Regions from separate parts of the Ferrimonas balearica DSM 9799 genome, predicted to be linked through region 3. Evidence: predicted binding sites of a transcription regulator. Region 3 holds the regulator's gene; each other region holds the start of a gene.
What was found. Region 3 encodes LexA, which represses DNA repair genes until DNA is damaged. Its sites were predicted from a motif close to TACTGTATNNNNATACAGTA; they were not measured.
Positions count from the first base shown of each region.

Region 1: the regulator LexA is predicted to act here: its motif matches at 4,329-4,348, upstream of recA (recombinase RecA).
Region 2: the regulator LexA is predicted to act here: its motif matches at 3,006-3,025, upstream of ruvA (Holliday junction branch migration protein RuvA).

Region 1 covers NC_014541.1:935,356-943,220, reverse strand. Annotated here, with positions in the region: gene alaS (alanine--tRNA ligase) at 1-2,627, opposite strand, end outside; gene FBAL_RS04420 (regulatory protein RecX) at 2,765-3,223, opposite strand; gene recA (recombinase RecA) at 3,230-4,270, opposite strand; gene mutS (DNA mismatch repair protein MutS) at 4,510-7,032, shown strand; gene rpoS (RNA polymerase sigma factor RpoS) at 7,089-7,865, opposite strand, start outside.
Region 2 covers NC_014541.1:2,240,034-2,247,898, reverse strand. Annotated here, with positions in the region: gene aspS (aspartate--tRNA ligase) at 1-946, shown strand, start outside; gene FBAL_RS10225 (YebC/PmpR family DNA-binding transcriptional regulator) at 1,004-1,750, shown strand; gene ruvC (crossover junction endodeoxyribonuclease RuvC) at 1,755-2,276, shown strand; gene FBAL_RS10215 (DUF4920 domain-containing protein) at 2,348-2,818, opposite strand; gene ruvA (Holliday junction branch migration protein RuvA) at 3,087-3,710, shown strand; gene ruvB (Holliday junction branch migration DNA helicase RuvB) at 3,721-4,731, shown strand; gene FBAL_RS10200 (DUF1294 domain-containing protein) at 4,763-5,110, opposite strand; gene gloA (lactoylglutathione lyase) at 5,147-5,560, opposite strand; gene FBAL_RS10190 (YbjN domain-containing protein) at 5,935-6,405, opposite strand; gene FBAL_RS10185 (Glu/Leu/Phe/Val dehydrogenase dimerization domain-containing protein) at 6,557-7,591, opposite strand; gene FBAL_RS10180 (DUF4826 family protein) at 7,795-7,865, shown strand, end outside.
Region 3 covers NC_014541.1:201,117-208,981, reverse strand. Annotated here, with positions in the region: gene ctaD (cytochrome c oxidase subunit I) at 1-1,400, opposite strand, end outside; partial or broken gene coxB (cytochrome c oxidase subunit II) at 1,438-2,499, opposite strand; gene FBAL_RS00955 (hypothetical protein) at 2,917-3,372, opposite strand; gene lexA (transcriptional repressor LexA) at 3,372-3,995, opposite strand; gene plsB (glycerol-3-phosphate 1-O-acyltransferase PlsB) at 4,271-6,682, shown strand; gene FBAL_RS00940 (tRNA-uridine aminocarboxypropyltransferase) at 6,738-7,454, shown strand; gene FBAL_RS00935 (M48 family metallopeptidase) at 7,451-7,865, opposite strand, start outside.

The DNA.
Region 1 (7,865 bases), 730 kb from region 3:
AGCTTGTCAGCCAGCCAGGCTTTGGCTGCTTCCAGTGCCGCCGGCAGGGCCGCAGCATCGGTGCCGCCAGCCATCGCCATATCGGGACGACCGCCACCTTTACCGCCGACCTGCTGGGCCACCAGGTTCACCAGCTCACCGGCTTTGACTTTGCCGGTCAGGTCTTTGGTGACACCGGCAATCAGGCCCACTTTACCGTCGGCCACGTTGCCCAGCAGAACAATGCCGCTGCCCATCTGGTTCTTGAGGTCATCCACCATGCCGCGCAGCGCTTTGCTGTCGGCGTTTTCCAGTTGGCTGATCAGGACCTTCACACCGCCCATATCCACGGCGCTGTCGACCAGGTTGGCACTGGCTGCGGAAGCCAGTTTCTGCTTCAGCTGCTCCAGTTCTTTCTCCAGCTGTCGGTTCTTGTCCAACAGCCCCTTGACCTTAGAAGCGACGCTCTGAGCATCACCTTTAACCAGCGCCGCGGTTTCCAGCAGCTGGTTTTCCTGGCTGCGGGCGAACGCCACAGCGCCGTTGCCGGTTACCGCTTCAATACGGCGGATGCCAGCGGCGATGCCGCCTTCAGAAACGATCTTGAAGAAGCCGATATCACCGGTGCGCTTGGCGTGAATACCGCCACACAGCTCGATGGAGTAGTCGCCCATCGCCAGTACCCGCACCTGGTCATCATACTTCTCACCAAACAGCGCCATGGCACCGCGGGCCTTAGCCGCTTCGATGTCCATCAGCTCAGTGTCGATGCTGTGGTTGGCGCGGATCTGCTCGTTCACCTGATTTTCGATCGCCACCAGCTCGTCACGGCTCACGCCTTCGAAGTGGGAGAAGTCGAAGCGCAGGCGGTCCGCCATAACCAGTGAACCCTTCTGGGTCACGTGGTCACCCAGCAGGTTGCGCAGGGCAGCGTGCAGCAGGTGGGTCGCAGAGTGGTTCAGGCGGATGGCATCACGACGGCTGGCGTCCACTTCGGCCGCTACCGCGTCACCGCGCTGGAACGCACCGCTCACCAACTTACCCTTGTGGGCAATGGCGTTACCCAGCTTCTGGGTGTCGGTCACTTCAAATTCAGCATCACCGCAGCGGATCACACCGGTGTCACCCACCTGACCACCGGACTCGGCGTAGAACGGGGACTGATCCAGAACCAGCACAGCATCAGTGCCACGCTCGCCCATCAGACTGTCCACTTCGTTGCCTTCCACCAGGATGGCCACAACTTTGCCCTGGTCGTCAGTGCGGTCGTAACCGGTGAACACGCTGTCGCTGTCGATGCTGACCACTTTGGAGTAGTCGGTACCAAACTGACCGGCGTCACGAGCACGCTGGCGCTGCTGCTCCATCTCCACTTCGAAGCCATCTTCGTCGATGCTAAAGCCGCGCTCGCGGGCCACGTCGTTGGTCAGGTCAGCCGGGAAGCCGTAGGTGTCGTACAGCTTAAATACGGTGGCGCCGTCCAGTACGTCGCCGTCGAGGTTATCCAGTGCCTCGTTCAGCAGCTGCATACCGCGCTCCAGAGTACGGGCAAAGCCCTCCTCCTCGATGCGCAGCACTTTCTCAACAATGGCCTGCTGCTGTTTCAGTTCTTCACCGGCAGCGCCCATCACGTCAGCCAGTTCACCCACCAGCTTGAAGAAGAAGGTGTCGTTGGCGCCCAGTTTGCGACCGTGACGAACGGCGCGACGGATAATGCGGCGCAGCACGTAGCCGCGACCTTCGTTGGAGGGCATCACGCCATCCACGATCAGGTAGGCGCAGGAGCGGATATGGTCCGCCACAACGCGCAGGGATTTGTTGTCGAGATCGGTGGTACCGGTGATCTCAGCGGCTTTTTTGATCAGGCGCTGGAAGATGTCGATGTCATAGTTGGAGTGGCCGCCCTGCATAATGGCCGCCACACGCTCAATGCCCATACCGGTATCCACGGACGGCTTCGGCAGCGGGTCCATGGTGCCGTCAGCGTGACGGTTAAACTGCATGAACACGATGTTCCAGATCTCGATAAAGCGATCACCGTCCTCTTCCGGGGTGCCCGGACGGCCGCCCCAGATGTGGTCGCCGTGGTCGTAGAAGATCTCGGTGCAGGGGCCGCACGGGCCGGTGTCACCCATCTGCCAGAAGTTGTCAGAGGTGTAAGCCGGTTTGCCGGGCTTGTCACCGATGCGGATGATGTTTTCCGCGGCGATGCCGATCTCTTTGTTCCAGATGTCGAAGGCTTCGTCGTCAGTGTGGTACACGGTGACACACAGCTTATCTTTCGGCAGCTGCAGCACTTCGGTCAGGAACTGCCAGGCAAACTTGATGGCGTCATGCTTGAAGTAGTCGCCAAAGCTGAAGTTACCCAGCATTTCGAAGAAGGTGTGGTGACGGGCAGTAAAGCCAACGTTTTCCAGGTCGTTGTGCTTACCGCCAGCACGTACGCAACGCTGTGCCGTGGTCGCGCGGGTGTATGCCCGTTGTTCTGCACCAAGGAAGCAATCCTTAAACTGGTTCATACCGGCATTGGTGAACAGCAGAGTGGGATCGTTGTGCGGCACCAGCGAGCTGGATGCCACCACTTCGTGGCCTTGAGAACGGAAATACTCCAGGAACGCGGTCCGGATCTCGGCGGTGGTCATGTGCATGAGGTCATCCTGAAAAAACTGACAGTGAGCGCCGGCGACCGCCGGCAAGCCGTGTAAACGGCCAATTATATCCGCAACACTCCTGCTCAAACCAGCACCATGGCCGCAGATAATCCACGGTTTGGCCTATTTTCCGGTCAGCTGTGCAGGCTCTCCAGAGCGTAGCGGATCTGTTCCATGTCGAAGCCCCGGTAAGCCAGGTAGCGTTGTACCTTGGCCCGAGCCTTGAAATCGGAGGGGGGAGCGGTGCCAAATTTGCGTTGGCACAGGTCGGCGCAAAGCTCGAACCAGTCCTGTTCGGCTTCGGCCAGGGTCTGGCGGATCAGCTCCGCCGCGACGCCGCGTTCACGCAGTTCGTTGGCCAGCCGGATGGGGCCAAGACCACGGGCAGAACGGTAACGGACAAAGCCTTCGGCGAAGCGAGCGTCATTGAGGTAGCCCCAATCGTCCACCCGGGCGATGGCTTTATCGATATCGGAAACGACAAAGCCGCGGGAGCGCAGCTTTTGCTTTAACTCCTCGCGGCTATGATCGCGGCGGGACAACAGTCCCACCGCAGCAGCGACCGGGTCCCGGTCCTGTGACGCTTTTGCCATGGCCGATTAGCCCAGCTCCGGCGCCTCAACTTCGTCTTCGTCTTCGGCTTGCGGTGCAGCCTTCAGCAGCAGACGGTCACGCAGCAGCTTCTCGATCTCGTTGGCAATGGCCACGTTCTCTTTCAGGAAGCGGATGCTGTTGGCTTTACCCTGGCCGATCTTCTCGCCCTGATAGCTGTACCAGGCGCCAGACTTCTCGATCAGCTTCTGCTGTACACCCAGGTCGATCAGCTCACCCTCTTTGGAGGTGCCTTCACCGTACAGAATCTGGAATTCAGCCTGTTTGAACGGCGGGGAAACCTTGTTCTTCACCACTTTAACGCGGGTTTCGTTACCCACCACCTCGTCACCGTCTTTCACCGCACCAATACGGCGGATGTCCAAACGAACGGAGGCGTAGAACTTGAGCGCGTTACCACCGGTGGTGGTTTCCGGGCTGCCGAACATCACACCGATCTTCATACGGATCTGGTTAATGAACACGCACAGGGTGTTGGAGCGCTTAATGTTGGCGGTCAGCTTACGCAGTGCCTGGGACATCAGACGCGCCTGCAGGCCCACGTGGGAGTCACCCATCTCACCTTCGATCTCCGCCTTCGGAGTCAGGGCAGCCACGGAGTCAACAATCACCACATCAACGGCACCGGAACGCACCAGCATGTCGCAGATCTCCAGCGCCTGTTCACCGGTATCCGGCTGGGACACCAGCAGCTCTTCGACGTTAACGCCCAGCTTGGCGGCGTAAACCGGATCCAGGGCGTGTTCCGCATCGACAAACGCACAGGTTTTGCCCTGTTTCTGCGCTTCGGCAATCACCTGAAGGGTCAGCGTGGTTTTACCGGAAGATTCCGGACCGTAAATCTCAACGATACGGCCGTACGGCAGGCCGCCAATGCCCAGGGCGATATCCAGGCCCAGGGAGCCGGTGGATACAGATTCAATGTCCAGAGTGGTCGCATCGCCAAGACGCATGATGGACCCTTTGCCAAACTGCTTCTCGATTTGACCCAGTGCGGCACTTAGGGCGCGTTTTTTGTTCTCGTCCATTTCAAGCTCCAGAAAAGATGCCTTGGCGGCGACAGGATTCGATGTAATGCCAGTAGTATACTGTACAATCATACAGTATCAACCCTGGTGGCTCAGCAAATGCGCCGGCGGGGCAAATTTTCCCTCGTCCGGCCCTGCGTCAGCGGCAAATTTGGGTATCATAGCGGGCTAGCTTTCTTTCGTCTTCAGGAGACCTCGTGACCCAGCGCAGCCCGGCCAACTTGGAACAGCACACCCCAATGATGCGTCAGTACCTGACCATCAAGGCCCAGCACCCCGACGTCCTGCTGTTTTATCGGATGGGGGACTTCTACGAGCTGTTCTTTGACGACGCCAAGCGAGCCGCCGAACTGCTCGACATCTCCCTGACCGCCCGCGGCCACGCCGCCGGTGATCCCATCCCGATGGCCGGTGTCCCCTACCACGCGGTGGAAGGCTACCTCGCCCGACTGGTACAGCAAGGCGTATCCGTCGCCATCTGTGAGCAGATTGGCGACCCGGCCACCAGCAAAGGTCCGGTGGAACGCCAGGTGGTGCGCATCGTCACTCCCGGCACGGTGACCGATGAAGCCCTGTTGCAGGAGCGCCAGGACAACCTGTTGGCGGCGGTCTACGAGTCCCGCGGCCAATACGGTTACGCCACTCTCGACATCGCCTCCGGTCGCTTTGTGGTGAATGAACTGGCGGACGACGAAGCGCTGCAGGCGGAACTGCAACGCACCCGCCCCGCCGAGTTGCTTTACCCGGAACTGTTCCCCCGCATGGACCTGATCGACCACCTCAAGGGCTGCCGCCGTCGCCCGGAGTGGGAGTTTGAACTGGGCACCGCCCGGGCCCTGCTGAATGAACAGTTCGGCACCCGCGACCTGACCGGTTTCGGGGTTGAGCAGGCGGAGCGCGCCCTGTGCGCCGCTGGCTGCCTGATGCAGTACGTCAAAGACACCCAGCGCACCGCCCTGCCCCACATTCGCGCTCTGGTGAAAGAGCAGGACGGCAGCGCCATCGTGCTGGATGCGGCCACCCGTCGAAACCTGGAGCTGACCCAAAACCTGGCCGGGGGCTTCGACAACACGCTGGCGGCGGTACTGGACCGCACCACCACCGCGATGGGCTCACGCCTGCTGAAACGCTGGCTGCACCAGCCCCTGACCCAGCGCAGCGTGCTGGAGGGCCGACTCGACAGCGTGGCCTGCCTGAAAGATCAAACCGCTTATCTGGATCTGGCTGAGCTGCTCAAGCCGGTGGGTGACCTCGAACGGGTACTGGCCCGCCTCGCCCTGCGCAGCGCCCGCCCCCGTGACCTGACCCGCTTGCGCCAGGCCCTTGGTCAGTTGCCGCAACTGCGTGAACTGCTGGCCGAGCTGCCCGGCCGCCAGCTGGCACAACTGCACAATCAACTGGGGGAATTCCCGGAGCAGCTCGACCTGCTGACCCGCGCCATCAAAGACAACCCGCCGGTGGTGATCCGCGATGGCGGCGTACTGGCCGAGGGCTACAACGCCGAGCTGGACGAGCTGCGTGCCCTGTCTCAGGGGGCCACCGACTTCCTCACCCAGCTGGAGCAGCAGGAGCGTGAACGCAGCGGCATCGCCACCCTGAAGGTGGGCTACAACAAGGTGCATGGCTTCTTTATCGAGGTCAGCCGTGCCCAGTCCGCGCTGGTGCCCAGCAACTACGTGCGCCGCCAGACCCTGAAGAACACCGAGCGCTACATCGTGCCGGAGCTGAAAGAGCTGGAAGACAAGGTGCTGACCAGCCAGAGCCAAGCTCTGGCGCTGGAAAAACGCCTGTACGAAGAGTTGTTTGACCTGCTGCTGCCGGTGCTGCCGGCGCTGCAGGAATCCGCCTTTGCCTGCGCCGAACTGGACGTACTGCAAAACCTCGCTGAACGTGCCGACACGCTGGATTACCACCGTCCGCAACTGAGCGAACAGCCGGGCATCCAGATCGACAACGGCCGCCACCCGGTGGTGGAACAGGTGATGAGCGAACCCTTTATCGCCAACCCGGTGCTGCTGTCACCCCAGCGTCGCATGCTGATCGTGACCGGCCCCAACATGGGCGGTAAATCCACCTACATGCGCCAGACCGCACTGATCACCCTGTTGGCCCACATCGGCAGCTTTGTCCCGGCAGAACACGCGGTGGTCGGCCCGGTGGATCGCATCTTTACCCGCATTGGCGCCTCCGATGACCTAGCCTCAGGCCGCTCCACCTTTATGGTGGAGATGACCGAAACCGCCAACATCCTCAACAACGCCACCGAGCGCAGCCTGGTGCTGATGGATGAGATTGGCCGCGGCACCTCGACCTATGACGGCCTGTCCCTGGCCTGGGCCGCGGCCCAGCACCTGGCCAAATCGATCCGGGCGATGACGCTGTTCGCCACCCACTACTTCGAGCTGACCGAACTGCCGAGCCAGCTTGAGGGCGTACACAACGTCCACCTCGACGCGGTCGAGCACGGCGACACCATCGCCTTTATGCACGCAGTACAGGAGGGGCCGGCCAGCCGCAGCTATGGTCTGCAGGTGGCGGCCCTGGCCGGGGTGCCCAAGTTGGTGGTGGCCGCCGCCAAGCAACGCCTGTCCCAGCTGGAGCAGCAACCCCGTGTGGCCCCCAGTGCTGAAGTCAGCGGTGGCCAGTTGCCGCTGTTGCCGGAGCCTCATCCGGTGGTCGAACTGCTCGAACGCCTCGACCCGGATGCGCTGACCCCGCGTCAGGCGCTGGATATGCTGTACCAGCTCAAAGCTCAGCTGTAAGCCTCAGGATCAAAAACGCCGCCCGATGGGCGGCGTTTTTTTATGATGGGTTGTCATCAGGGTTTGAACAGAGATTCCACCGAGAGGCCCTGAGCGCCGATCAGCTCACGCAGTCGGCGCAGCGCTTCGACCTGGATCTGCCTGACCCGCTCCCGGGTCAGCCCGATTTCACGTCCCACATCTTCCAACGTTGAAGGCTCATAGCCCAGCAGACCAAAGCGGCGGGCCAGCACCTCGCGTTGCTTTGAGTTCAGCTCCCCCAACCAGCGCACTACTGAGCCGTTGATGTCGTCGTCCTGCGCCTGCACTTCCGGGCAAACCCGGTCGTCATCCGCAATCACATCCAGCAAGGCCTTATCCGAGTCACCACCGATCGGGGTGTCCACGGAGCTGATCTTCTCGTTCAGCTTCAGCATGCGGCTGACGTCTTCCACCGGCTTATCGAGCTTCATGGCGATCTCTTCTGCGGTCGGTTCATGGTCCAGCGTATGGGCCAGCTCACGGGCGGTGCGCAGGTAGACATTGAGCTCTTTCACCACATGGATGGGCAGACGAATCGTGCGGGTCTGATTCATGATGGCCCGTTCAATGGTCTGACGGATCCACCAGGTGGCGTAAGTGGAAAAGCGGAAACCGCGCTCGGGGTCGAACTTCTCCACCGCTCGGATCAGGCCAAGATTACCCTCTTCGATCAGATCCAGCAGGGCCAGACCACGATTGTTATAACGGCGGGCGATCTTCACCACCAAACGGAGGTTACTTTCGATCATGCGGTTGCGAGACTTAGCGCAATCGCGCTGAGCCCGGCGGGCGTAATAGACTTCTTCTTCGGC
Region 2 (7,865 bases), 2.0 Mb from region 3:
AGCGATGCGTCGCTACGGTTCCGACAAGCCGGATCTGCGTAACCCGCTGGAACTGACCGACGTGGCTGACCTGCTGGCCGATGTGGAGTTCAAAGTGTTCTCCGGCCCGGCTAACGATCCGGAAGGCCGCGTTGCCGCGCTGCGCATCCCGGGCGGTGCCAGCCTGTCCCGTAAGCAGATCGACGACTACACCAAGTTTGTCGGCATCTACGGCGCCAAGGGCCTGGCCTGGATGAAGGTCAACGAAACCGGTAAGGGCATCGAAGGCGTTCAGTCTCCGGTGGCCAAGTTCCTGTCTGACGACATCGTTAACGCCATCATCGAGCGCACCGGCGCCGTGGCTAACGACATCGTGCTGTTTGGTGCCGATGACGCCAAAGTGGTGGCCGATGCCATGGGCGCGCTGCGTCTGAAGGCCGGTGAAGACTTCGGCCTGGTGGCGGAAGGCTGGGCACCGCTGTGGGTGGTCGACTTCCCGATGTTCGAGAAGGCCGACGGTCGTTACTACGCGCTGCACCACCCCTTCACTGCTCCGCGCGATATGACTCCGGAAGAGCTGGAAGCCAACCCGGACACCGCACTGTCCAACGCCTACGACATGGTGCTGAACGGTGTGGAAGTGGGTGGTGGTTCTGTCCGTATTCACCGTGCCGAGATGCAGTCTGCGGCGTTCCGCGTACTGGGCATCGACGACCAGGAAGCGAAAGAGAAGTTCGGCTTCCTGCTGGACGCGCTGAAGTACGGTACCCCGCCGCACGCCGGTCTGGCCTTTGGCCTGGACCGTCTGGTGATGCTGATGGTGGGCGCGGAATCCATCCGTGAAGTGATGGCGTTCCCGAAAACCACCACCGCCGCGTGTCCGCTGACCAGCGCACCGGGTTCCGCCAACCCCGAGCAACTGGTTGAGCTGGGCATCCAGCGCATCCCGGCCGAGAAAGCCGAGTAAGTGTTACCCCGACCGCCCGGCCTTGTCCGGGCGGTCTTGTTTTAACGGAGTGAAGCCATGGCAGGTCACAGTAAATGGGCCAATATCAAACACCGTAAAGCGGCACAGGACGCGAAGCGGGGCAAGATTTTCACCAAGCTGATCCGCGAACTGACGGTGTCAGCACGGGAGGGCGGCTCCGATGCCGACGCCAACCCGCGCCTGCGCGCCGCCATCGACAAAGCCCTCTCCAACAACATGACCCGTGACACCATTGAGCGCGCGGTGAAGCGGGGTGCCGGCGAACTGGAAGGCCAGGAGCTGGAAACCATCATCTACGAAGGCTATGGCCCGGGTGGCACTGCGGTGATGGTGGAAACCATGACCGACAACCGCAACCGCACCGTATCCGGTGTGCGCAGCGCTTTCAGTAAGTCCGGTGGCAACCTGGGCACCGACGGTTCGGTGGCGTACCTGTTTACCAAACAGGGCGTGATCTCCTACGAGCCGGGTACCGATGAGGAAGCGGTGATGGATGCCGCACTGGAAGCGGGTGCCGAAGATGTCGAAACCTCTGACGACGGTGCCATCGACGTGTACACCACGCCGGAGGCGTTTGGCTTTGTGAAGGACGCGCTGGACGCGGCGGGACTCACGGCGGTTAACGCTGAAGTGACCATGGTGCCCTCCACCAAGGCGGAGCTGGACCTGGATACCGCTCAAAAATTCTTACGCCTGATCGACGTACTGGAAGACCACGACGACGTTCAGGAGGTCTACCACAATGCCGACATCTCCGACGAGGTGATGGCGCAACTGGATTGATCGTGTGTCGGTAATTCTCGGTATCGATCCCGGCTCCCGCTTGACGGGTTACGGGGTGATTCGCTTTTGTGGCCGCCAGTTCCAGTATCTGGGCAGCGGCTGCATCCGCCTGCCGGAAACGGACCTGCCCAGCCGCCTCAAGATCATCTTCGACGGCGTGTCAGAGCTGGTTAAACAGTTTGAACCGGATGAGCTGGCAGTCGAGCGGGTGTTTATGGGCCGCAATGCCGATTCTGCGCTGAAACTGGGCCAGGCCCGGGGGGCAGCCATTGTCGCTGCTCTCAATGGTGGCCTGACCGTGTCGGAATACAGCCCCACCCAGGTGAAACAAGCGGTGGTTGGCACGGGTGGCGCCAAGAAGGAGCAGGTGCAGCATATGGTGAAACACCTGCTGAAACTGCCGGGAACGCCTCAGGCGGACGCCGCGGATGCGCTGGCCATCGCCATTACCCACGCCAATATGCAGCGCGGCCTGGTGGCGATGTCGGGCAAAGCCACCGCCCGAGTGGGCGGCCGGTACCGTTGACGGCGCGAGTGCCGGAAAATGGGCAATAAAAAAAGCAGGCTAGAGCCTGCTTTTTTGTCGGCGCCAAACGGTTATTGCGCCAGGATCTCAACCCCGGTGGGGGAGAGTTGGTACATCACCCGCGGCTCGGTGATGGTGGCCGGATCAAACTCCGTGCCTTGCTCTTCCGCCTGGTGGGCGTAAAAGGCGCGGGTTTGCTCCAGGTTCCAGCTCATCTTCTGCAGGGTGCCGGTGGCCAGAGCACGCTGCCCTTTGGCACTCACAGGAAACTCCATCACGCCGTCTTTCACTTTGACCCGAAGGTCCGGGTAGGCCGGGTCACTGGCGAGCGTCATCCAGCACCCCCGCTTTTGGCATACCGCGGTGATTTCGCCCTCAATCGTGACGGTCTTGCCGACGAAGTCGTCCGGTGACGCCATCAGGGTGGCCAGTGGCACCGTGGTGCTGGCATCGATGCCACTGCCGAAGGTCATGGCGGATCCCGCCCAGGTGGTGGTGCTGATCAACAGCAGACTCAGTAACAGATGTGATAATCGCTTCATGGTCGGACTCCATCGGCATAACGGCATTGACTGGACTCACTGTAACACAGCGTTAACCGAGCGCCATGAGCGACTGGGGGTAAAGGGTTTGCGCCTATGCCCCTGGACGGACAGGGCCATAGCGTTTACCGCGCCTGCGAGCATTGCAGGATGACGGCGCGGCCAAAAACCGCTACGATGACGCCATTACTGTAAATATGGACAGTGGTTTTGACTGTCCCCGGGCCGGAGCAGAATCCGGCCTGTTATCTGTTTTGGGAGAATGCCCGTGATTGGACGCCTGCGTGGACTGTTGGTAGAGAAAGCGGCACCGGAAGTGGTGCTGGAGTGTGGCGGCGTTGGTTACGAGGTGCAATTGCCGATGACCAGCTTCTACCAACTGCCGGAGCTGGGCAGCGAAGCGGTCATCTTTACTCACTTCGTGGTGCGGGAAGACGCTCAACTGCTCTATGGGTTTGCTTCTAAAGAGGAGCGGGCCCTGTTTCGCGAGCTGATCAAAACCAATGGTGTGGGGCCGAAAATGGCCCTGGGCATCCTGTCCGGCATGTCCGCCGAGCAGTTTGTTGATGCGGTGCAGGCGGAGAACATCACCGGCCTGACCAAGCTGCCGGGCGTGGGTAAGAAAACCGCTGAACGCCTGGTGGTGGAGATGCGTGACCGACTGAAGAATTTCGGTGGCCCGCTGCTGACCCCCTATGCCGACCGCCTTGCCGGTACCAACCCGACGGAGAACACCTTGGTGTCTGCGCCGGACCCGGAAGAGGATGCCATTGCCGCGCTGGTGGCCCTGGGCTACAAAGCACCGGCCGCCAGTAAGGTGGTCGCCAAGGTCGCGGCACCGGGGATGAGCTCGGAGCAGCTGATCCGCGATGCACTGAAAGCGATGCTGTGAGGGACCGGGGATGATTGAAGCGGATCGACTGGTCGCAGCACCCACTGCCAGCCGGGAGGAGGAGGTTATCGACCGCGCCATGCGGCCGAAGATGCTCACCGACTACACCGGCCAGGATGAAGCCAAGGCTCAGCTGGAGGTGTTTATCCAGGCCGCGCGCAACCGTGGCGAAGCCCTCGACCATCTGTTGATCTTCGGCCCGCCGGGTCTGGGGAAAACCACCCTGGCCAATATTGTGGCCAACGAGATGGGGGTGAACATCAAGTCCACCTCCGGTCCGGTACTGGAGAAGGCCGGCGATTTGGCGGCGCTGTTGACCAACCTGGAGCCCCACGATGTGCTGTTTATCGATGAGATCCATCGTCTGAGTCCGGTGGTGGAAGAGGTGCTCTATCCGGCGATGGAGGATTATCAGCTCGATATTATGATTGGAGAGGGCCCCGCGGCGCGCTCCATCAAGCTGGATCTCCCTCCGTTTACCCTGATTGGCGCTACCACCCGAGCGGGTGCATTGACCTCACCGTTGCGGGCCCGTTTTGGCATTCCTCTGCGGCTCGAGTTTTACAACGTCCGCGACCTGACCCAGATCGTCCAGCGCAGTGCTGAAGTGCTGGATCTCTCGATGGAAGGCGACGGTGCGGTAGAGATTGCCCGCCGCAGCCGGGGCACCCCGCGTATCGCTAACCGGCTGCTGCGCCGGGTACGCGATTTCGCTGAGGTGAAGTTTGATGGCGTGATCACGGCGGAGGTGGCGGCCAAAGCGCTGGACCTGCTGGACGTGGATAAAGAGGGTTTCGATTATCTGGACCGCAAACTGCTGACCACCATCATCGACAAGTTCAGCGGTGGCCCGGTAGGGCTGGAGAACCTGGCGGCAGCGATTGGTGAAGAGCGTGAAACCATCGAAGATGTGCTGGAGCCCTTCCTGATCCAGCAAGGCTTCCTGCAGCGCACGCCACGCGGGCGCATCGCCACCGACCGGGCCTATCAGCACTTTGGTTTGCCCGGCAAGGCCGAGTAAAAAAAACGCCAGCCCTCGGGCTGGCGTTTTATTACCAGGCGGGAAGGCCAAGCCTAGCGGCCAGTGGAGGCCAGGCGATGGCTGCCCACACCAGAAAGTGCAGTAACACGATGGCGAACAACACCCAAAGGTAGGATTTTTTTTGGGTCTTATGGCGAAACTGACGGGCACCAATCAAGGCGCCGGGCCAGCCACCCAACAACTCCAGGGTGTGCAGCAGCTTTTCCGGCAGGCGGTAGCCGCCGGTCAGCGCACGGCGCTTATCCAACCCGAAGGCCAGCACGGTCAGCAGACTGGCGGCCAGGTAAACCGGCAGGGCAACCAGTTGGCCGCTGATCATGATCAGGGCCAGAAACAGGGTAATGATGATGAGGGTCATGGTAATAAAAAGGGGCGTTGCCGCCCCTGTATTTGCTCAGGCGCCAACGCCTTCGCCGGCCTGATCACGCTGGATAAGTTCGATCTTGTAGCCGTCCGGATCTTCAACAAAGGCGATGTGGGTGCTGCCGCCCAGTACCGGGCCCGGCTCACGGGTGATGTTGCCGCCGGCCGCACGGATCTTATCGCAGGCGCTGTAGATGTCTTCAAAGCCCAGAGCGATGTGACCGAACGCGGTACCCATCTCGTAGTTCTCAACGCCCCAGTTGTAGGTCAGTTCGATGACGGCGTGGCCGTCTTTCTCTTCGCCGTAGCCAACAAACGCCAGGGTGTATTTGTATTCGTCGTTGGTGGACTGGCGCAGCAGAGTCATGCCGAGTACATCGGTGTAGAACTGAATGGAACGGTCCAGGTCGCCGACGCGCAGCATGGTATGCAGTACTTGTGACATGGTGGATAGCCTTTGCAAAACAACTTTTTGGGTTCTCAATACTAGCAGAATTTTCGTTGCGAAAAGACCGTTGTGATTACGCCGAACAGGGGTTGCCCGGTTGGGGAAAGACGCTGGGCTGCGCTGACCTAAAGCTGTGACCGGCTTCTCAATTCCCCGGGGTTGGGATAGTGATTCGACGCGCTGATCTTTACTCTATCCGTGGGGACAGCCAATTCGTAAGATTTGGAGAACGATCAGTGAATAAAGATCTGAAATTTGCCTTGGGTGCCACCGTTGGCAGCCTGTCAATGATTGTTGCCCTTGGGGCCATGATCTTTGCCTGATAAGCGAAAAACGCCAGCATAAGCTGGCGTTTTTTTTATCCCCACGACTCAGTGCATCATGGTTGGGCTGGGCGCTTCCACATCCTCTTCCGGGTAGAAGATGACGCCCATCTTTTTGACGTCATTCGCGACCTGTTCCATCTGCTCCATGCAGTCCCGCACAAAGTAGATAAACTGCGCTTCCTCGATGCCGGGGCGGATAGCCAGGTTATGGCACATCACCAGGCGCGGCAGGGTGTCGTCCACCATCTCCACAAAGATTTTCAGAGTGGGGTAGTGGGCATTTAGCCGGCCCAGCTCTGCATGGGCGGGCATAACGCCAGTGGGGCGCAGTTCGATGGAGGCGGAGCAGTAAACAAAGTCGCCTTCAATCTCGATCTTGGCATCGTAGATGCCGTTCATGTCCTGCAACTGAGGCAGGTGCAGGCCTTCGCAGCTGCTGCACAGGTAGTATTCGATCTGGTACTGCTCCAGCCACGCTTTCAGCATCTCGTGGTCTGGGATCGGTAGAGCCGGCATGGTGTTCTCTTTGGTCGCCTTAAAACGCAGCGGACAAGGATACTCCGAGATCGCATCGATTGCATCCGCTTTGCGGTTTACCGGGTTTTGGGCTCGAACGGACAGTAAAAAGGGGAGCCAACCGGCTCCCCTTAACCACGCAAAAAGACGTTTACTTCCTGGCCTTCTCGATGATGGCGCGGGCCATTTCATCAGCCACGACTGCGGTGGTTTTGCCGCTGTTGTCCGCTTCGTTGAAGATGGTCAGCAGGGTGTCGTAGATCTTACGCACCTTGGCTTCCGCTTTGTCGGCGTTGTAGTCACGCTCGAAGGAGACGTTAATGATGCCGCCGGCGTTGATGACGTAATCCGGGGCGTACAGAATGCCCTTTTCCTTCAGCACTTCACCGTGACGCGGCTCTGCCAACTGGTTGTTGGCGCAACCGGCGACGATGGTGGCCTTCAGTTGCGGGATGGTGGTGTCGTTGATGGTGGCACCCAGGGCGCACGGGGCGTACACATCCACATCCTGACGATAGATCTCATCCAGTGCCACGACCTCGGCACCAAACTCGGTGCGGGCGCGTTCCAGCTGAGTTTCGCTCAGGTCACACACCACCAGTTTGGCGCCAGCGTCGTGCAGGTGACGGCAGAGGTGGAAGCCGACATGGCCCAACCCCTGTACGGCAACTTTGATGCCTTCGAGGGAATCGATGCCGCGCTGGTGCTTCACCGCGGCTTTGATGCCGAGGAAGGTACCCAGAGCCGTGTAGGGAGAGGGATCGCCACTCTTGCCTTCCAGGCCCGCCATGTAGGGGGTTTCCTGGTGGGCAATCATGATGTCAGCAGTGGTGATGCCCACATCTTCGGCGGAGTAGTAGCGGCCACCCAGTGAGTCAACAAAGCGGCCGAAGGCGCGGAACAGCGCTTCGGACTTGTCTGACTTGGGATCGCCGATGATCACGGACTTGCCGCCACCGAACTCCAGGCCGGCCAGGGCGTTCTTGTAGGTCATGCCGCGGGACAGGCGCAGCACGTCGTTAATGGCGTCCTGCTCGGACTCATAGGGCCACATGCGGCAACCGCCGACGGCGGGGCCCAGGGTGGTGTCATGCACTGCGATGATCGCCTTCAGACCGGAGGCTTCATCGTGGACGAACATGATCTGTTCGTGGTGGTCAAAAGAGGGGTGCGAAAAGAGAGCCACGTTGCTTACTCCGTGCCGTTGAGGGCCTTGTAACTTGGCCCATTCGTTGTGATTATGGGGGCACCTTACCAGTGCAGCCCCCTGCCACCAAATCGGAGCAGTGGCCACCGGTAAGCGGACTGGAAAGGCAGCTTGACATTGACGTTAACGTCATGGAAAGCTCCGGTCTATTGATCTCCATCACAATTCGCCAGGAAGGGAAGATGACCGAGCAGGCAAACGTAGAACAACAACAAGCGGCCTGGGTGCGAGAGCAGTTTCAGAAAGCGAACAA
Region 3 (7,865 bases):
GGCATCCCCGCCAGCCCCAGGAAGTGCATCGGGAAGAACAGCACGTTGACCGAGATGATGGAGGTCCAGAAATGCCAGCGTGCCAGGGTTTCCGAGTACATGTGTCCGGTCCATTTCGGCAGCCAGTAGTACGCCGCCGCCATGATGGAGAACACCGCGCCGGTCACCAGCACATAGTGGAAGTGGGCCACCACGAAGTAGGTGTCGTGGTACTGGAAGTCCACCGGCGTGATGGCCAGCATCAGCCCGGACAGTCCGCCAATGGTGAACAGCACGATAAAGGCCAGGGAGAACAGCATGGGGGCTTCGAAGCTGATGGAGCCACGCCACAGGGTGGCCACCCAGTTAAACACCTTCACCCCGGTGGGCACCGAGATCAGCATGGTGCAGTACATAAAGAACAGTTCCGCCGCCACCGGCATCCCGGTGGTGAACATATGGTGGGCCCAGACGATAAAGGAGAGCCCGGCAATGGAGGCGGTGGCGTACACCATCGAGGCGTAGCCAAACAGCTTCTTGCGGGAGAACGCCGGGACGATGGCGGAGATCACCCCGAACGCCGGCAGAATCATGATGTACACCTCGGGGTGGCCGAAGAACCAAAAGATGTGCTGGAACATCACCGGATCACCACCGCCGGCGGCATCAAAGAAGCTGGTGCCGAAGTACTTGTCGGTCAGCACCATGGTGACCACACCGGCCAACACCGGCATCACCGCAATCAGCAGGAAGGCGGTGATCAGCCAGGTCCAGACAAACAGCGGCAGCTTCATCCAGGTCATGCCCGGGGCACGCAGGTTCACGATGGTCACGATCACGTTGATGGCGCCCATGATCGAGCTGATCCCCATGATGTGAACCGAGAACACGAACAGCGCGGTGGAATCGCCACTGAAGGTGGTCGACAGCGGGGCGTAGAAGGTCCAGCCGAAGGCCGGGCCGCCGCCCTCCATAAACAGGCTGCCCAGCAACAGGGCAAAGGCGAACGGCAGGATCCAGAAACTCCAGTTGTTCATCCGCGGCAGCGCCATGTCCGGTGCCCCAATCATCATCGGGATCATCCAGTTGGCCAGGCCGGTAAAGGCGGGCATCACCGCGCCGAATACCATGATCAGGCCATGCACCGTGGTCATCTGGTTAAAGAAGTGCGGGTCCACCAGCTGCATGCCGGGCTGGAACAGCTCGGCCCGGATCACCATCGCCATGGCACCACCGGTCAGGAACATGATGAAACTGAACCAGAGGTACAGCGTCCCAATCTCTTTGTGGTTGGTGGTCAGCAGCCAGCGCTTGATCCCCGTTGGGTGGGGATGGTGGTCATCATGACCGTGGTGTTCTTCCTCAATAACGCCGGGGCGTTCCAGCTCATCGACGGGCCGGTCGGTTACGACAGTATTCATTCCCTAAACTCTCCTGCTACTGGCCGAGGGCCTTGGCCACTTCCGCGGTTTGCACCACGTCACCGGTCTGGTTGTCCCAGGCGTTACGCTGGAAGGTGACTACCGCCGCCAACTCTTTCAGGGTCAGCTGGCTGGCAAACGCCTGCATAGCGGTGCCGGGCTTGCCGTGCACCACAATGTCGACGTGGGCATCAACAGGGCCGGTGGCAACCGGGCTGCCACTGATGGCGGGGAAGACCCCCTGCAGGCCCATGCCATTGGGCTGATGGCAGGCGGCACAACGGCCGTTGTAGACCTGCTCCCCCAGGGCCATGGATTCCTCCAGAGTCAGGGTCTGGGCCAGGGAGTCCTGCTCCGCCTGAGCGGCCGCGGCGCTGGCCTGCTCCTGCTCTGCCAGCCACTGGTCAAACTCCGCTTCCGGCAGCACCTCTACCACCACCGGCATAAAGCCGTGGTCTTTGCCGCACAGCTCGGCGCACTGGCCACGGTAGGTACCGGGCTCATCCACCTTGGTCCAGGCCTCATTGATAAAGCCCGGGTTGGCGTCCTTCTTCACCGCAAACGCCGGCACCCACCAGGAGTGGATAACGTCGTCGGAGGTCAGCAGGAAACGCACTTTGCGGTTGGCAGGGATCACCAGGGGTTTGTCCACCTCCAGCAGGTAGTTTTCGCCCTTGGCTTCCGCGTTGGCGATCTGGTCAGCCGGGGTAGAAAGCAGGCTGTAGAACTCCACCTCATGGTTGAAGTACTTGTAGTGCCACTTCCACTGCGACCCGGTGACCTGGATGGTCAGATCCGCATCGGAGGGATCCTCCATCGCAATCAGGGTGCTGGTGGCGGGCACAGCCATGCCGATGAGGATCAGGAACGGAATCACCGTCCACAGGATCTCCACCTTGGTGCTTTCATGGAAATGCGCGGGTACCGCGCCTTTGGATTTGCGATGGCGGATCAGGGCCCAAATCATCACCCCGAAAACCACCGCCGCAATGGCGCAGCAGATGTAGAAAATGGTCATGTGCAGGCCGTAGACCTGCTGGCTGATCTCGGTCACTCCGGGCGTCATGTTCCAGAGCGAGGGATCCGCCATTGATGGCATCGCCACCAGAGTGGCCAAGCCACCCAACAGCTTGTACTTCACAAACGTTCTCCTCTGACTATTGCTTTCGCAATGTCCAGAGAAGAGCCATCACAGCACGGCTTTGCTCCATGTCAGCTCCCCTCCCCAAAAGGGCTCGGGCATACGCTTTCACTGCAAACGTAACGGCTGCCTTGCGGCCAGTGACACCAGTAAATTGTGATTATTCAGGCGCCAATATCACTCAACTTACAAGCAGACTTGACCTTGATCAAGATCACAAATCAATGAGCCAAAAGAGAAAGATCCATTCCCTCGTGCCACATCAGCGGGTAGTTCAAGGTGGGAATTTCGTCCAGTGGCAAGAGCGATTAGGGGGTAAAACAACAACGCCACCGGAATCGGTGGCGTTGCGGGCAGTCGCGGCAAGGGCGGGCATTAATGCAGGGCGCTGGGGATCTCCAACGGCGAACCCTGGCCCACTTCAAACAGGAAGGCGGGACAGTGGGCACGACGCGATACCAGCTCGAGTCGGCGGCGATCCCGGGCATCCAGCTGGGGCACCCAGGCCAGCGCCACCGCACAGGTGGTGCCGGACACCGCCTGTTCCAGCGCCCACTGGGCAGCAACGTCATCGTCGCAGCGCACCTGAAGCACCCGGCTCAGATCGACCCCGGCATCCGCCAGCACGGTTTTCCAGTCAAATGCCGGTGGGTTAATCAACAGCAGCCAACGCGGGGCGCGGCTGTAATCCGCCAGCTGCGGGGCCAGGCGGGCCAGCGCCAAACGGCCGGCATCATCACCCTGAGGGGCAGTCTGAACCTGTTGCCAGTCGAGGCCGGGTTGTTGCCACAGACCCGGATGTTCCCGTCGCACTCCCTGCCGCGTTTTCATTACTGCCATCCTCCGTTGCGAACCACGCCAACCGCCAGGCCTTCAATGGCCAGCGCGGTGTCTTCCAGATCCACGACAATCGGCTCGTACTCCGCGTTTTCCGCGTGCAGATACACCACGTTGCCGCGACGCTCGAACCGCTTGACGGTCACTTCATCTTCACCCACCCGGGCCACAACCACCTGACCATTGCGGGCATCCTGAGTCTGGTGCACTGCCAACAGGTCGCCGTCGAGGATGCCGATCTCCTTCATGGAGTCACCGCGCACCCGCAACAGGTAGTTGGCGGACGGACGGAACAGGTTGCCATCCATCTGGTAGTGGGTTTCCACATGCTCCTGAGCCAGAATCGGCTCACCGGCGGCCACCCGGCCAATCAGCGGCAGGCCCAACTGCTCCGGCTCCGGCTCGTTGTAGAGCAGACGGATGCCGCGGGAGGTACCAGGGACAATCTCAATAAAGCCTTTACGGGCCAGCGCCTTAAGGTGCTCTTCCGCCGCGTTGGCACTCTTAAAACCCAGCTGCCGGGCAATCTCGGCCCGGGTCGGGGGCATCCCGGTGTCCTGCATATGCTGGCGAACCAGATCGAACACCTGATTCTGGCGGGGCGTAAGTGGCTTCATCGCTGGCGCGCTCCTGGGGACTGGCTAAATCCCTGTTTATTCATACAGTAGATACTGTGAGTATATACAGCATGGTGATGAATTCAACAGGTCAACGCATAAAGTTATCCCTTTGTTCTGCCGATCATCTCCGACTGGAACCCCTGGTTTCCGCTCCGGCGCAGATCTGACCACCGTAACAGAAGCACAATCGACTCTGTCAGCGCTGCCAGTTATTGGCCTTTCGGTGTACACTCTGCCCCAATTCCGTTCGTCCAGAATAAGAAGCACACTTCGTGAGTCAGAACATATTCCCGGCGTGGCAACAACCACTCCGCTGGGCTCAGAAAGCCCTGGTGACCAGCAAAGCGGTCCCACAGGACCCCATCGCTGAGCTGGATCTCGACCCAAACCGTCCGCTGGTCTACGTGCTGCCCCAGGAGTCATTCTCTGACCGTCTGGCGCTGCACGAGTGCTGCGAAAAGCTGGGCCTGCCCAGCCCGTTCGAGCCTCTGGTGATCAAGGGCGAAACCGTCAGCCGCATCATTGCGCTGGAGCCAGCCCAACTGCTGTTCAGCCAGGGTCGCACCACCGATTTCAAAGCCCGTTTCGAGCGCCTGCTGTCGCTGCACCGCGAGCACGACGACCTGGATGTCCAGGTGGTGCCGGTCAGCCTGCTGTGGGGCCGTAACCCCGGCAAAGAGGAGGAGAGCGTCAAAGCGACCCTGCTCAACAAGAAGAACCCCACCTGGCTGCGTAAGACCTTTATCCTGGCGATGCTGGGGCGGGACAACTTTATCCGCTTCTCCCGGGCCGTCTCCTTGCGCCATATGGCCGACAACCACGGCACCGACGCCACCATCGCCAACAAGCTGGCCCGGGTAGCCCGGGTGCACTTTGGCCGCCAGCGCACCGTGGCCACCGGCCCGCGCCTGCCGGATCGTCAGGCACTGTTCCACGGTCTGCTCGCCTCCGAGGTGATCAAAGACGCCATCGCTGACGAAGCCAAGAGCAAAAAGATTTCGGAAGCCAAAGCCCGCGAGCGGGCGCTGGAGTATCTGGAGGAGATCTCCGCCGATTACTCCGACAGCCTGATGCGCATCGGTGATCGGGTCCTGACCTGGCTCTGGAACAAGCTCTACAGCGGCATCAATGTGCGCGGTGCTGAGCAGATCCGCCAGCTGTCCCAGGATGGCCACGAGATCGTGTTTGTGCCCTGCCACCGCAGCCATATGGACTACCTGCTGCTGTCCTACGTGATCTATCGTCAGGGCATGGTGCCGCCGCACATCGCCGCCGGGGTAAACCTTAACTTCTGGCCCGCCGGCCCGATCTTCCGTCGTGGCGGCGCGTTCTTTATCCGTCGCTCCTTTAAGGGCAACAAGCTCTACTCAGCGGTGTTCCGCGAGTACCTCGATCAGCTGTTTAAACGCGGCTACTCGGTAGAGTACTTCTGCGAAGGCGGGCGTTCTCGTACCGGCCGTCTGCTGCCGCCGAAAACCGGCATGATCGCCATGACCGTCAACAGCGTGCTGCGTGGTCTGGAGCGTCCGGTGACGCTGGTGCCGGTTTACCTGGGCTACGACCACGTGATGGAGGTGTCCACCTATCACAAGGAGCTGGCCGGTAAGAAGAAACAGAAAGAGAGCGCCTGGCAGGTGTTCTCCGCCATCCGTAACCTCAAGGATTACGGCCAGGGCTACGTGAACTTTGGTGCCCCCATCACCGTGCACCAATTCCTGAACGAGCATGCCCCGAGCTGGCGCACCGACACCGCCGACGGCGACTTGAAGCACGGCTGGATGACCCCCACCGTGAACAAGCTGGCCAACCAGTTGATGACCCGCATCAACGACGCGGCCGCCGCCTCCGCAATGACCCTGACCACCTCCATCCTGCTGGCCACTGAGCAGCACGCCATGCCGCGCCGGGCGCTGGAGAAGCAACTCGACTTCTACCTCGACCTGCTGCGGGCGGTGCCCTACACCCCGCTGGCCACCGCGCCGGAGGGGGATGGTGAGGCGGTGTTGAAGCAGGTGCTGGACCTCAACAAATTCGATGTCAGCGAAGACGCCATGGGTGAGATCGTTTCCATCCATGAGGGCAACGCCGTCACCATGACCTACTACCGCAACAACACTCTGCACCTGCTGGTGCTGCCTGGCCTGATGGCCAGCCTGTTGCTGCGCAAAGGCTGTATGACCCGCGACGCCATCCTGGATGAGATCCGCGCCCTCTACCCGCTGCTTGAGGCTGAGCTGTTTATGGGTCTGAGCAATGGCGAGCTGGATTGCTACCTCAACGCCCTGCTCAATGAGCTGGTGCGTCTGGAGATGGTTGAGGACTGCAAAGAGGGGCTGGTACCGCGCCAGAGCCGCCGCGCTGAGCTGTACAACCTGGCCAACCAGGTGCAGGAAACCCTGCAGCGTTACGCCATCGTTCTGTCCCGCCTGATGAAAGAGCCGGAGATTGAGCGTGGCACCCTGGAGAAAGAGAGCCAGGTACTGGCTGAGCGTCTGGCCCGTCTGCATGGCATCAGTGCGCCGGAGTTCTTTGATAAGAAGGGCTTCACCATACTGACCAACTGCCTGAAAGAGATGGGTTGCCTCGGTGATGATGCCGACCAGGACAAGGTGAAGGCACTGGCCAAAACCGTATTGGGCCTGATCCCCGCCTCCATCCACAGCAGCATCGTCAATAATGACTGAGCGGTGACTGACCACAACAGGGCGGGTTCACCCGCCCTTTTTTATTGACCACACCATGACGCAACCCAACGCCGTTCTCACCCTGCGGACCGAGCGCCTGGCCCTGGCCAGCAAGCCCTTTGCCGCCCGTGGCGCCACCGTGCCGCGCTGTCCGCGCTGCCAGATCGCGGTAGAGCATTGCTGCTGTGCCTGGGCCCGACCGGGCCAGAGTCACCTGCGCTTCTGCCTGCTGATGCACCATAAGGAACCGATGAAGCCGACCAATACCGGTCGCCTGATTGCGGAGATCCTGCCGGACACGGCCGCCTTCTGCTGGGATCGCACCGAGCCGGATCCAGCCCTGCTGACCCTGCTGGCTGACCCGCAATATCAACCGATGATCGTGTTCCCCGGCCAGTACAGCACCCCGGAGCGGGTGCACGAAACGATCGATGCGCCGAAGGGTAAAACCCCGCTGCTGATCCTGCTGGACGGCACCTGGAAGCAGGCACGACGGATGTTTCAGAGTGACTATCTGGCGGGCCTGCCGGTGCTCTCCATCACGCCGGAAGCCCTCAGCCGTTACAAGCTGCGCAGTGCCGCCCACGACCACCAGCTGGCTACCGCCGAAGTGGCGGCCCAGGTGCTGGCGATCGGGGGGGATCAACGCAACGCCCAGGTGCTGGACGCGTTCTTTCAGGTGTTCTCACAGCGCTACTACGCCGGCAAGCGGCAACTGCCGGTCACCGCCGATACGGAACCGTTCGCTTATCTGGAAAATCTGGTGGACTAGTTGGACTCGCGCAGGGCTTTGATCCGTTCATCGTGGTCAGGGTGACTGCGCAGCCAACCCGGCAACTCACTGCTCCCCTGTTCGGCCAGTCGCTCAAACATCACCGCCAGCTGGGCCGGATCCCCTCCGGCCCGGCGCAGCATCTCAGCGCCAAGCGCATCGGCCTCGCGCTCCATATCCCGGCTATAGCCACTCTCCAGCAGAATCCTCGGCAACTCGACCAGCGGGCCGGTGGCGGCACTGGCATCACCGGTCATCAGGGTCACCAGCAGCGCCCCGTAGGCGCCCTGCAGCACTCCGCGCAGTCCATGCCGCGCCTCCACATGCACCAACTCATGCGCCAGCACCCCAAGCCACTGATCGTCGTGGTCAGTCAGCGCCACTAGCTGGTCGAGTAACACAATGTCACCA